Regions from separate parts of the Pseudarthrobacter ribosi genome, predicted to be linked through region 1. Evidence: predicted binding sites of a transcription regulator. Region 1 holds the regulator's gene; each other region holds the start of a gene.
The links. Region 1 encodes HspR, which represses chaperone genes until heat shock. Its sites were predicted from a motif close to AAGTTGAGTCNNNNNGACTCAACTT; they were not measured.
Positions count from the first base shown of each region.

Region 2: a site for HspR is predicted at 1,378-1,402, ahead of ACZYZ5_RS00640 (ATP-dependent Clp protease ATP-binding subunit). Genes of this name have one in related genera too.
Region 3: a site for HspR is predicted at 1,650-1,674, ahead of clpB (ATP-dependent chaperone ClpB). Genes of this name have one in related genera too.

Region 1 covers NZ_JBVAYZ010000014.1:21,544-24,816, reverse strand. Annotated here, with positions in the region: gene ACZYZ5_RS14090 (nucleotide exchange factor GrpE) at 1-444, shown strand, start outside; gene ACZYZ5_RS14085 (DnaJ C-terminal domain-containing protein) at 539-1,525, shown strand; gene ACZYZ5_RS14080 (heat shock protein transcriptional repressor HspR) at 1,541-1,963, shown strand; gene urtA (urea ABC transporter substrate-binding protein) at 2,242-3,273, shown strand, end outside.
Region 2 covers NZ_JBVAYZ010000001.1:144,787-148,059, reverse strand. Annotated here, with positions in the region: gene ACZYZ5_RS00645 (low temperature requirement protein A) at 1-695, shown strand, start outside; gene ACZYZ5_RS00640 (ATP-dependent Clp protease ATP-binding subunit) at 1,418-3,273, shown strand, end outside.
Region 3 covers NZ_JBVAYZ010000032.1:38,345-41,617, reverse strand. Annotated here, with positions in the region: gene clpB (ATP-dependent chaperone ClpB) at 1-1,617, opposite strand, end outside; gene ACZYZ5_RS20190 (carboxymuconolactone decarboxylase family protein) at 2,496-3,020, shown strand; gene ACZYZ5_RS20185 (sulfate/molybdate ABC transporter ATP-binding protein) at 3,008-3,273, opposite strand, start outside.

The sequences.
Region 1 (3,273 bases):
GTGGAGTCCGTGGCCCAGGGTGCCGACGGCGCGGAGGCGGAGGAGCTCAGGAATGACCTGCGCCGCCTGCAGGCCGAGTACGTCAACTACCGCAAGCGCGTCGAACGCGACCGTGCCGTGGCGGGGGAGATGGCCGTTATCGGCGTCCTGAACTCCCTGCTCCCGGTACTGGACGACGTCGACGCCGCACGCCAGCACGGCGACCTCACGGACGGACCGTTCGCCGCGATCGCCGCCAAGCTGGAGAACGCGCTGAAGACCTACGGCCTGGTGCGCATCGATGAGACCGGCGTGGAGTTCGACCCCACGATCCACGAGGCCCTCATCCAGCAGCCCGGACCGGATGTCGACATCGACACCGTCAGCCAGGTCCTGCGCTCCGGCTACAAGTCCGGGGACCGGGTCCTGCGGGCAGCCCAGGTTATCGTGGCGGTTCCGGCGTAGCAGTACCCCATCGAGGTGACAGTTCGCGCCAATGTTTCGACCAAACATTGGCGCGAACTGTCACTTCGGCACACAGATTTGAAAGGAAACGCCATTGGCTAGCCAGGACTGGGCGGACAAGGACTTTTACAAGATCCTTGGAGTCGCCAAGGACGCTTCCGACGCCGACATCAAGAAGGCTTACCGGAAGCTCGCGCGGCAGCACCATCCGGACACCAACGCGGGGAATGTCGCCTCGGAGAAGAAGTTCAAGGACATCTCCGAGGCCTACTCCGTGCTCTCCGACGCCGACGAGCGCCAGCAATATGACGCCATCCGGGCCATGGGCGGCGGTGCCCGGTTCGCCCCGGGCGGTGGCGGCGGCGCCGGCGGGGCCGGCTTCGAGGACCTCTTTGGCGGTCTGTTCACCGGGGGCGGCGGACGCCAATCCGGCGGGTACGGCACGTCCGGCGGCATCCCGCCGGAGTTCGCCGACCTCTTCGGCGGAGCGGGCGGCGGCTTCGGCGGCGGCGGACAGTCGTTCCAGCGGGCCCCGCAGAAAGGCGCGGACCGGACGGCGTCGACCTCCATCTCCTTCGCCGGATCCATCCGCGGAACCACCATCGGCCTGCGTGAACCGGACGGCGAAGTCATCGACGTCCGCGTCCCGGCCGGCATCAAGGACGGCCAGAAGGTGCGTGTCCGCGGCAAGGGCCAGTACGGTCCCGCCGGAAACGGGGACCTCATGGTCACCGTCTCGGTGAAGCCGCACGATTTCTACGTCCGCGACGGCGACAACCTGCGCATCCACGTGCCGGTCACCTTCCCGGAGGCCGCCCTGGGCGCCGACATCGAGGTTCCGACCATCGACGGCGACAAGGTCAAGGTCCGCGTCCCGGCCGGCACACCGTCCGGGCGCACCCTTCGCGTCAAGGGCCGCGGCGTCAAGCACAGCAAGGCCACCGGGGACCTGCTGGTGACGATCGACGTCGCCGTCCCGCGGAAGCTGAATAAGGAAGCCGAGGAGGCCGTCAAGACCTTCGCCGCGGCCACCGCCGGCGAGGACGTCCGCGCCGAACTGGCAGCCAAGGCCCGGCTCTAGGAGCGGACGCCTGCCATGGCCATCGACTACGAGCAGCCGATCTTCGTCATCTCCGTCGCCGCGGAACTGGCGGACATGCACCCCCAGACGCTGCGGCAGTACGACCGGCTGGGCCTCGTCTCGCCCAGCCGCGCCCCCGGCAAGTCCCGCCGCTATTCGCAGCGGGACATCACCATGCTCCGCGAGGTGCAGCGGCTCTCGCAGGAGGGCGTCTCCCTCGAAGGGATCAAACGGATCCTGCAGCTGGAGAACCAGGTGGCAGCCCTGCAGCGGCGCGTCGCCGAGCTGAGCGAGGAACTCGAACGTCGCCCCCGCAGCCTGGAGTCCCGCATCTTCGCCGCCGGAGCCGCGGGCGACGTCGTCAGCCTGGCCCGCGGCAAGCGTCCCCGGGCCCGGTCCCAGGCCGTCGTGGTGTGGAGGCCGCGGAACGGCGAGTGACGCCGCCTGCCGGCCAATGTGTCGCCGTTCCTGCCAACATGACGGCAGGAAAGTTTCCTGCAGGTTAACTTTCCTGCCCGTACTTTCCGCCGTTTTGACAGCGAACTTACCGTTCCCGCACGCCCGGCCGGGGGAGCAGCCCCGGTCCGAAATGGTGCGGAAACGAAGCGTCACGCCTGTTGAAACAATTCGCTCCTAGATTGAGGCCGATGGGTCCCGTCAGGGCCCTGGAGACCAGCCGCTGCCGCGAGGCAGCGCGGAGCGAGAAGCAGGTAATCATGAGGGTTGCACTAACTAAGCGCGCTTTAATCCCCCTGGCCGCGGCAGCGATGGCAACAGCCCTTGCCGGCTGCGGCAGCCAGGTTTCGGATCCGGCCTCCGCTAATTCCACCGCCAGCGTCAGCAGCTCCTGCGTGGACACCTCGGGCAGCAGCGTCAAGGTCGGTTTCATCAACTCGCTCTCCGGCACCATGGCCATCAGCGAAAACACCGTCTTTGATTCGCTGAGCCTGGCCGCGGAGGAAATCAACGCCGCCGGCGGCGTCATGGGCAAACAGCTTCAGGTGATCAGCGAGGACGGCGCAAGCGAACCGACGAAATTCGCCGAACGTGCCGGGAAACTGATCCAGCAGGACTGTACGGCAGCGGTCTTCGGCGGCTGGACGTCCTCCAGTCGCAAAGCCATGCTCCCCGTTTTTGAAGCCAACGACGCCCTGCTGTTCTATCCGGTCCAGTACGAGGGCCTGGAAGCCTCCAAGAACATCTTCTACACCGGGGCCACCACCAACCAGCAGATCATCCCGGCTCTGGACTACCTGGCCGAGCAGGGCACCAAATCCATTTTCCTGGTGGGCAGCGACTACGTCTTCCCCCGAACGGCCAACAAGATCATCCAGGCCTATGCCGCCGCGCACGGCATGGAGGTCCTGGGCGAGGAGTACGCGCCGCTGGGCTCCACGGAGTTCTCCACGATCGTGAACAAGGTCCGCGACTCCAAGGCGGACGCCGTCTTCAACACGCTCAACGGCGACAGCAATGTGGCGTTCTTCAGGCAGTACAAGAGCGTCGGCCTGACCGCGGACTCCATGCCGGTGGTCTCGGTATCCATCGCGGAAGAGGAAGTTCCCGGCGTCGGACTGGAAAACGTGGAAGGCCAGCTCACGGCCTGGGACTACTACCAGACCCTCGACACACCGGCCAACACGAAGTTCGTGGCCGCGTTCAAGGCGAAGTTCGGCACTGCGCGGGTCACGAGCGACCCGATGGAAGCGGCGTACACCTCGCTGTACCTGTGGAAGGCCATGGTGGAA
Region 2 (3,273 bases), on a different contig from region 1:
CTCCGGGGCCGCGTTTGATGTTCTGGAGTGTCGCTGCCGCGATCGATCTGGGCGGCCATATGCTGGCCCACCGGTTGCCGGGCCGGAAAACCGAAGGAAGCCGAGTCCCGCTCACGGGAGAGAGGATCTTTGAGCGGTTCGGGTTGTTCTACCTGATCGCGCTCGGCGAGACGATCCTTTCAACCGGCCTGGCGATTGCAGGCAATCTGGAAGACCCCTTAATATTTCTGACCGGGACCATTTGTTTGGCCGGAAGCGTCGCGATCTGGTGGTGCTACTTCCATGGCCTCGAACAGGACATTCAGGAAAAGCTTGCTTCTGTCGATGATCAGTTCCGGCCCGGCATTTTGGCTGGCAACACCTTGGTCGTGTTACTGGCGGGCCTGATCCTGGTGGCGGTTGGTGATCAGCTCGTGATCAGCCATCCGGCCGCCCGCCCCGATCTGGCCACCGTTCTACTTCTTTTTGGTGGCCCGGCTCTCTTCCTTGCCGGCCGGGGCTTTTTTATTCGACGGGTACTGGGCCAACGCCAACCATCTGATCTCGTCGGCATCGGAGCCTTGGTGGTGCTGGCGAATTTGAGCTTTTTCCTCCCGGCCTTCATTGCCGCTATGGGGGCCGTTCTTCCCCTCATAGGCGTAGCAGTTTCCGACACCGTGAACCGCCGCCGCCGAACGCAACAGGGAGCCCGCTGACGGCCCATTGGATGCCAGGGAACGTATCCTGGGCAGGCTTTGACAGCCTAAGGAGTCTTCTGCCAGTCCCCTCCCCCACTGTCCCGCGGTGCACCGTTACATCTTTCGCAGCCCGGGTCCTGTTGCAGGCTGAGGGGGTGTTGCCACCGGGACCGATCAGGCGGCAGTTGATCGCTGATACAGGCGCGACGACGATTTCTTCGTAACGTGGGTTCCACACCTGCCGCCCCTCGACCAGCCAGCACAGCTCGGTGGACTGCGTACATAGGAGCGACTAGGGCGGTGATTCTGGAACACCAAGACAATGACGTGCTCATCGGGCCACAGTTGCCCACCACGGTGGCTTGATGAGGAAGGTCAGTACCGTGATGGCTCCCACAAGCCACAGCGCGTGCGCATGGGTGCTGGTGTTGCAGCGGCCCAGCCCGACCCGTGTTCCGGTCAGTTGTTCCAGCCCACGCCAGATGGCGCGGGAGGAGCTAGCCCCTGCAGGATCAGGACCCAGGTGGAGATGGCCCAGTAGGCATGATCTAGTCCGAACAACCCACCGAGACGATGACCAGAAGTGATCTCGCTCGGGGTTCCCCCTCAGCCTGAGCAGCGTCCAGGCACCGGGGCGCCCCGATTCCCCCGGGTCTGCACCCTGCCCACCGCTGCACCCGGGAATAAACCCGTTTTCCCAACGTTGAGTCAAGTACACTCAACTCTCTTACGGAGGTTTCATGGCTGAATTTTTTGGGCCGGCGGAGTCCGGCCACGGCTCGTTCGACGAATTCCTTGCCCGTTACCTGCAGGGCCAGCGCGCGGCCGGCCCCGGGCACCCGATGGACATCACCCGGCTGCTGAGCCGGCGCACCCATGACGTGCTCGCGCGTGCCGCACAGTTCGCCGCGCAGCACGGTCACATCCATGTGGACGCGCTCCACATCCTGCGTGTCATGGTCGAGAGGGAACCGGCCGCCGACTACATCCGCCACGCAGGCGCGGAACCTGCTGCCATCGCCACGGCGGCCGAGGAGCGGCTCCCGGAGCAGGCAACCGCCAGGGCGGAAACGACGCCGGCCCTGACGCCGTCGGCCCAGCGAGCCCTACTCGATGCCTACCAGGTTGCCCGGGCATTCGGCTCAACCTACATCGATCCCGAACACGTGTTCTTCGCGCTCGTCGTCAACCAGGAGGCCCCGGCCGGGCAGGTGCTCGCCGCGGCCGGGGTGACGCCGGAGTCCCTGCAGTCCGGTCCGCGCGAGCAGTCCGCTCGGCGTGGGGCCACGCCGACCGGCGCGGAGCCCGGACTGTCGCAGGCAGCTGCCGCCGGGCCTGACACCCCGACCCTGGACACCTACGGCAGCGACCTCACGGCACGTGCCCGCGAAGGCGGCCTGGACCCGGTGATCGGCCGGAGTGCCGAAATCGAGCAGACCATCGAGATCCTGGCCCGGCGCACCAAGAACAACCCTGTCCTAGTCGGGGAAGCCGGCGTGGGCAAGACCGCTATCATCGAAGGGCTGGCCCAGGCGATCATCGCCGGCGCCGTGCCCGAACAGCTCCGCGGCATGCGCGTCATTGCCCTGGATCTGCCGTCCATGTTGGCCGGAACGCGGTACCGCGGTGACTTCGAGGAGCGCCTGACCAAGGCGATGGACGAGGTCGGTTCACACGCCGGGGAAATCATCCTGTTCATCGACGAACTTCATACGGTCGTCGGAGCCGGCGGCGCGGGGGAAGGCGGGATGGACGCAGGAAACATCCTGAAGCCGCGCCTGGCCCGCGGTGAACTTCATCTCGTCGGCGCCACCACCCTGAACGAATACCGAAAGGTGGAGAAGGACGCGGCACTGGAACGCCGCTTCCAGCCCGTACAGGTCGGCGAGCCGAGCATCGAGGACGCCGTACAGATCCTCGACGGCCTGCGCGGACGGTACGAGGAACACCACGGCGTCCGCTACACCGACGAGGCGATCCGCGCCGCCGTCGAACTCTCCGCACGCTACGTGAGGGACCGTTTCCTGCCCGACAAGGCCATCGACCTCATCGACCAGGCAGGTGCGCGGCTGAGCATCAGACTCGGCTCACAGACCGACGTGGCTGTTCTTCGCGAGCAGCTCGCAACCCTGGAAAAGTCCAAGAACGACGCCGCCGCCACGGAACGCTATGAAGAGGCCTCGCGGCTGCGGGATGAGATCGAAGCAGTGCACGGGAAGCTCTCCGCTGCGATTTCCAGTGCACCTGAGGCTTCCGAAGGCGCCGAGGCGGTCGTCAGCGAAGCGGAAATCGCAGGGATCATCTCCCGGTCCACCGGAATCCCAACCAGCCGGCTCACAGAAGACGACCGGGAACGCCTGGCCGGGCTCGAGGAGGAACTGCATCAGCGGATCGTCGGGCAGGACGACGCCGTGACGCTGATCGCGAAGGCGGTCCGGCGTAGCCGCACCGGCATGGGGGACGCGGACAGGCCTGTCGGCAGCTTCCTGTTCCTCGGCCCGACGGGTGTGGGCAAGACCGAACTCGCCAAGGCGCTGGCCGGGTCGTTGTTCGGGGATGAGAATGCAATGGTGCGCTTCGACATGAGCGAGTTCGG
Region 3 (3,273 bases), on a different contig from region 1:
CTCTTCGGCCACCATGAGTTCCTGCTTGGCGCCGCCGCCGGCCACCCGGGCCGACTCCGCCTCGGCGGCTTCGTTGAGTTCCCGCTCCAGGGCGGGGAGTTCGCCGTACAGGATCCGGGAGGCGGCCTCGAGGTCGCCTTCGCGCTGGAATTTCTCGGCGGCGGAGCGCAGTTCGTCGATTCGGGCCTTGAGGTCGCCGACGCGGTTCAGGCCAGCCTTCTCGGCTTCCCAGCGGGCGTTGAGCCCGGCGAGTTCCTCTTTCTTGTCCGCCTTGTCCGCCCGGAGGGCGGCCAGCCGCTCTACCGACGCGGGGTCGGTCTCGTTGGCCAGGGCCAGTTCCTCCATGGTCAGGCGGTCCACGGAACGGCGCAGCTGGTCGATCTCCTCCGGGGCGGAATCGATTTCCATCCGCAGCCGGGACGCGGCCTCGTCGACGAGGTCGATCGCCTTGTCCGGGAGCTGGCGGCCGGAGATGTAGCGGTTGGAGAGGGTGGCGGCGGCGACGAGGGCGGAGTCGGCGATGGCGACCTTGTGGTGCGCCTCGTAGCGTTCCTTGAGTCCGCGCAGGATGCCGATGGTGTCCTCCACGCTCGGCTCCCCGACGTAGACCTGCTGGAAGCGGCGTTCCAGGGCGGGGTCCTTCTCGATGTTTTCGCGGTACTCGTCCAGGGTGGTGGCGCCGATCAGCCGCAGCTCGCCGCGGGCGAGCATTGGCTTGAGCATGTTCCCGGCGTCCATGGAGCTGTCCCCGGTGGCGCCGGCCCCCACCACGGTATGGAGCTCGTCGATGAAGGTCACGATCTGGCCCTCGGAGCCCTTGATTTCCTCCAGGACGGCCTTGAGCCGTTCCTCGAATTCGCCGCGGTACTTGGCGCCGGCCACCATGGACGCAAGGTCCAGGGCGATCAGGGTTTTGCCGCGCAGGCTTTCGGGCACGTCGCCGGCGACGATCCGCTGGGCGAGGCCCTCGACGACGGCGGTCTTCCCGACGCCGGGTTCGCCGATGATGACGGGGTTGTTCTTGGTCCGGCGGCTGAGCACCTGGATGATGCGGCGGATCTCGGCGTCGCGGCCGATCACGGGGTCCAGCTTGCCGGAGCGGGCAATCGCGGTGAGGTCAGTGCCGTACTTCTCCAGGGCCTGGAAGGTGTTTTCGGGATCGGCGGTGTCCACCTTGCGGTCGCCGCGGACACCCGGGAGGGCGGCCAGGAGGGCCTCGTGGGAGGCGCCGGCGTCGCGCATCAGCCTGCCGACGGCGTCACTTCCGGACGCGAGCCCCAGCAGCAGGTGCTCGGTGGAGACAAACGTGTCCCCGAGCCGCTCGGCCTCGTTCTGGGCGTTCTTGATGGCCTGCAGGGCGGTGCGGGACAGCTGCGGCTGCTGCACCGAACTGCCGGAGGTCGAGGGGAGGGCCTTGATCGCGGCGCTGGCCTGGACGCTGACGGAATCCGGATCCGTGCCGGTGGCGCGGAGGAGCGCCACGGCCACCCCCTCGCGCTGGTCCATGAGTGCCTTGAGCAGATGAGCGGGTTCGAGCTGGGGGTTGCCTGCCGTCGAGGCGTTCATGGCGGCTGCCGCAAGAGCCTCCTGGCTCTTGGTGGTGAATTTGGCGTCCAAAGAGAGCTCCTTCCGGGAACATGCTGATATCAAAGTTGAGTCTACTCCGCTCAACTTTGCACAGGGTCCGTTTGACTCCATGTTTGCCGACGGCGAAACTGCTGTCTAGTGCCGGAGTCCCCCGGGGGCAAACCTGCTCCGCCCCGGGGGGACATGACCTCTGTGCGGGGCGCGGGTCCAGGTTTGGGAAGGGACATGCCCTCCGCGCGGGCGCGCGCGTCCAGGTTTGGGAAGGGACATGCCCTCCGCGCGGGCGCGCGCGTCCAGGTTTGGGAAGGGACATGCCCTCCGCGCGGGCGCGCGCGTCCAGGTTTGGGAAGGGACATGCCCTCCGCGCGGGCGCGCGCGTCCAGGTTTGGGAAGGGACATGCCCTCCGCGCGGGCGGGCCGCTGGACATAGTCCCAATATGCCCACTCCCCGGACCCGGAGCTGGACATGCGCCCAAGGACCGGAGCGCAGGAATGGACATGCCCTCCGCGCGGGGGCGCGGGTCCAGGTTTGGGAAGGGACATGCCCTCCGTGCAGGCGAACCGGTGGACATAGTCCTAATATGCCCACTCCCCGGGCGCGGGACTGGACATGTCCCGCGCAGCCAGGGCCTGTCCCGCCGCGCCCGCGGCCTGGCCTCCCCGCCGCGCCCGCGGCCTGGCCTCCCCGCCGCCAGATGACCTAAGCCCCGTTAACCCATTCGACGGTCGGCTCCCCCAAGGAGCCGACCGTCGTTTGATGGGGGCTGGCCCGATGTCGGCGGGCCAGCTCCGAGGAGCGGTCGAGGGAACCGCTCCCGCAGGGGATTTAGTTGTTCAGGTATCTTGTCACACGTATGACAAGACTGTCACGTCCCTTTTTGAAGTTTTCCGTGGGTAGTCTTTTGACCATGGATGAGAAAGCGGCAGCGCAGCACCACACCACCGGATCCATCTTTCTGGACAAGGAGCACCCGGCCGCCTGGCGGGCCCTCAACGGACTGGGCCTCAAAGCCAAGGAGGCCGCGGACGAGGCCGGCCTGGACCGGACGCTGATCGAGCTGCTGAATGTCCGCATCTCACAGATCAACGGCTGCGCCTACTGCCTGGACCTGCACGTGGGCGACGCCGTGAAAAACGGCGAATCCGCGCAGCGCCTGGCCGTCCTGCCCGCCTGGCGGGACACGAACCTCTTCACCGAGACGGAACGCGCCGCCCTGACCCTGGCCGAGGCGATCACCAACATCTCGGACGCCCGGGCCCGCGAGCACGAGGGCGCTGCCGCCCGGAAACACCTCACGGACGGGCAGTTCTCCGCCATCAGCTGGCTGGTGATCGCCATGAACGCCTTCAACCGGGTGTCCATCGTCAGCCAGCACCCTGTCCGGAAGGACCGCGGGGAGCCCGGCACCTCCGGCCGCCGTCAGGCCGGGTAGATCGACACCGCCGCCGCCTTGACCACGAAATAGACCTCAAGGCCCGGCGCCAGCCCGAGGTCGGCGGAGGCGGCAGGGGTCACGTCCGCGGACAGCTCGCCGGCGCGGACCCGGATCTGGTCCCCGTGCGGCTCCAGGTCCGTGACCGTGACGGGGAACGAGTTCCGCGGGCTGCCGTGCGCCTCGCTCAGGAACAGGGACACGGCCGACGGCGGGAACGCCGCCACGCCGGCCTGCCCGGGAACCAGCGGCG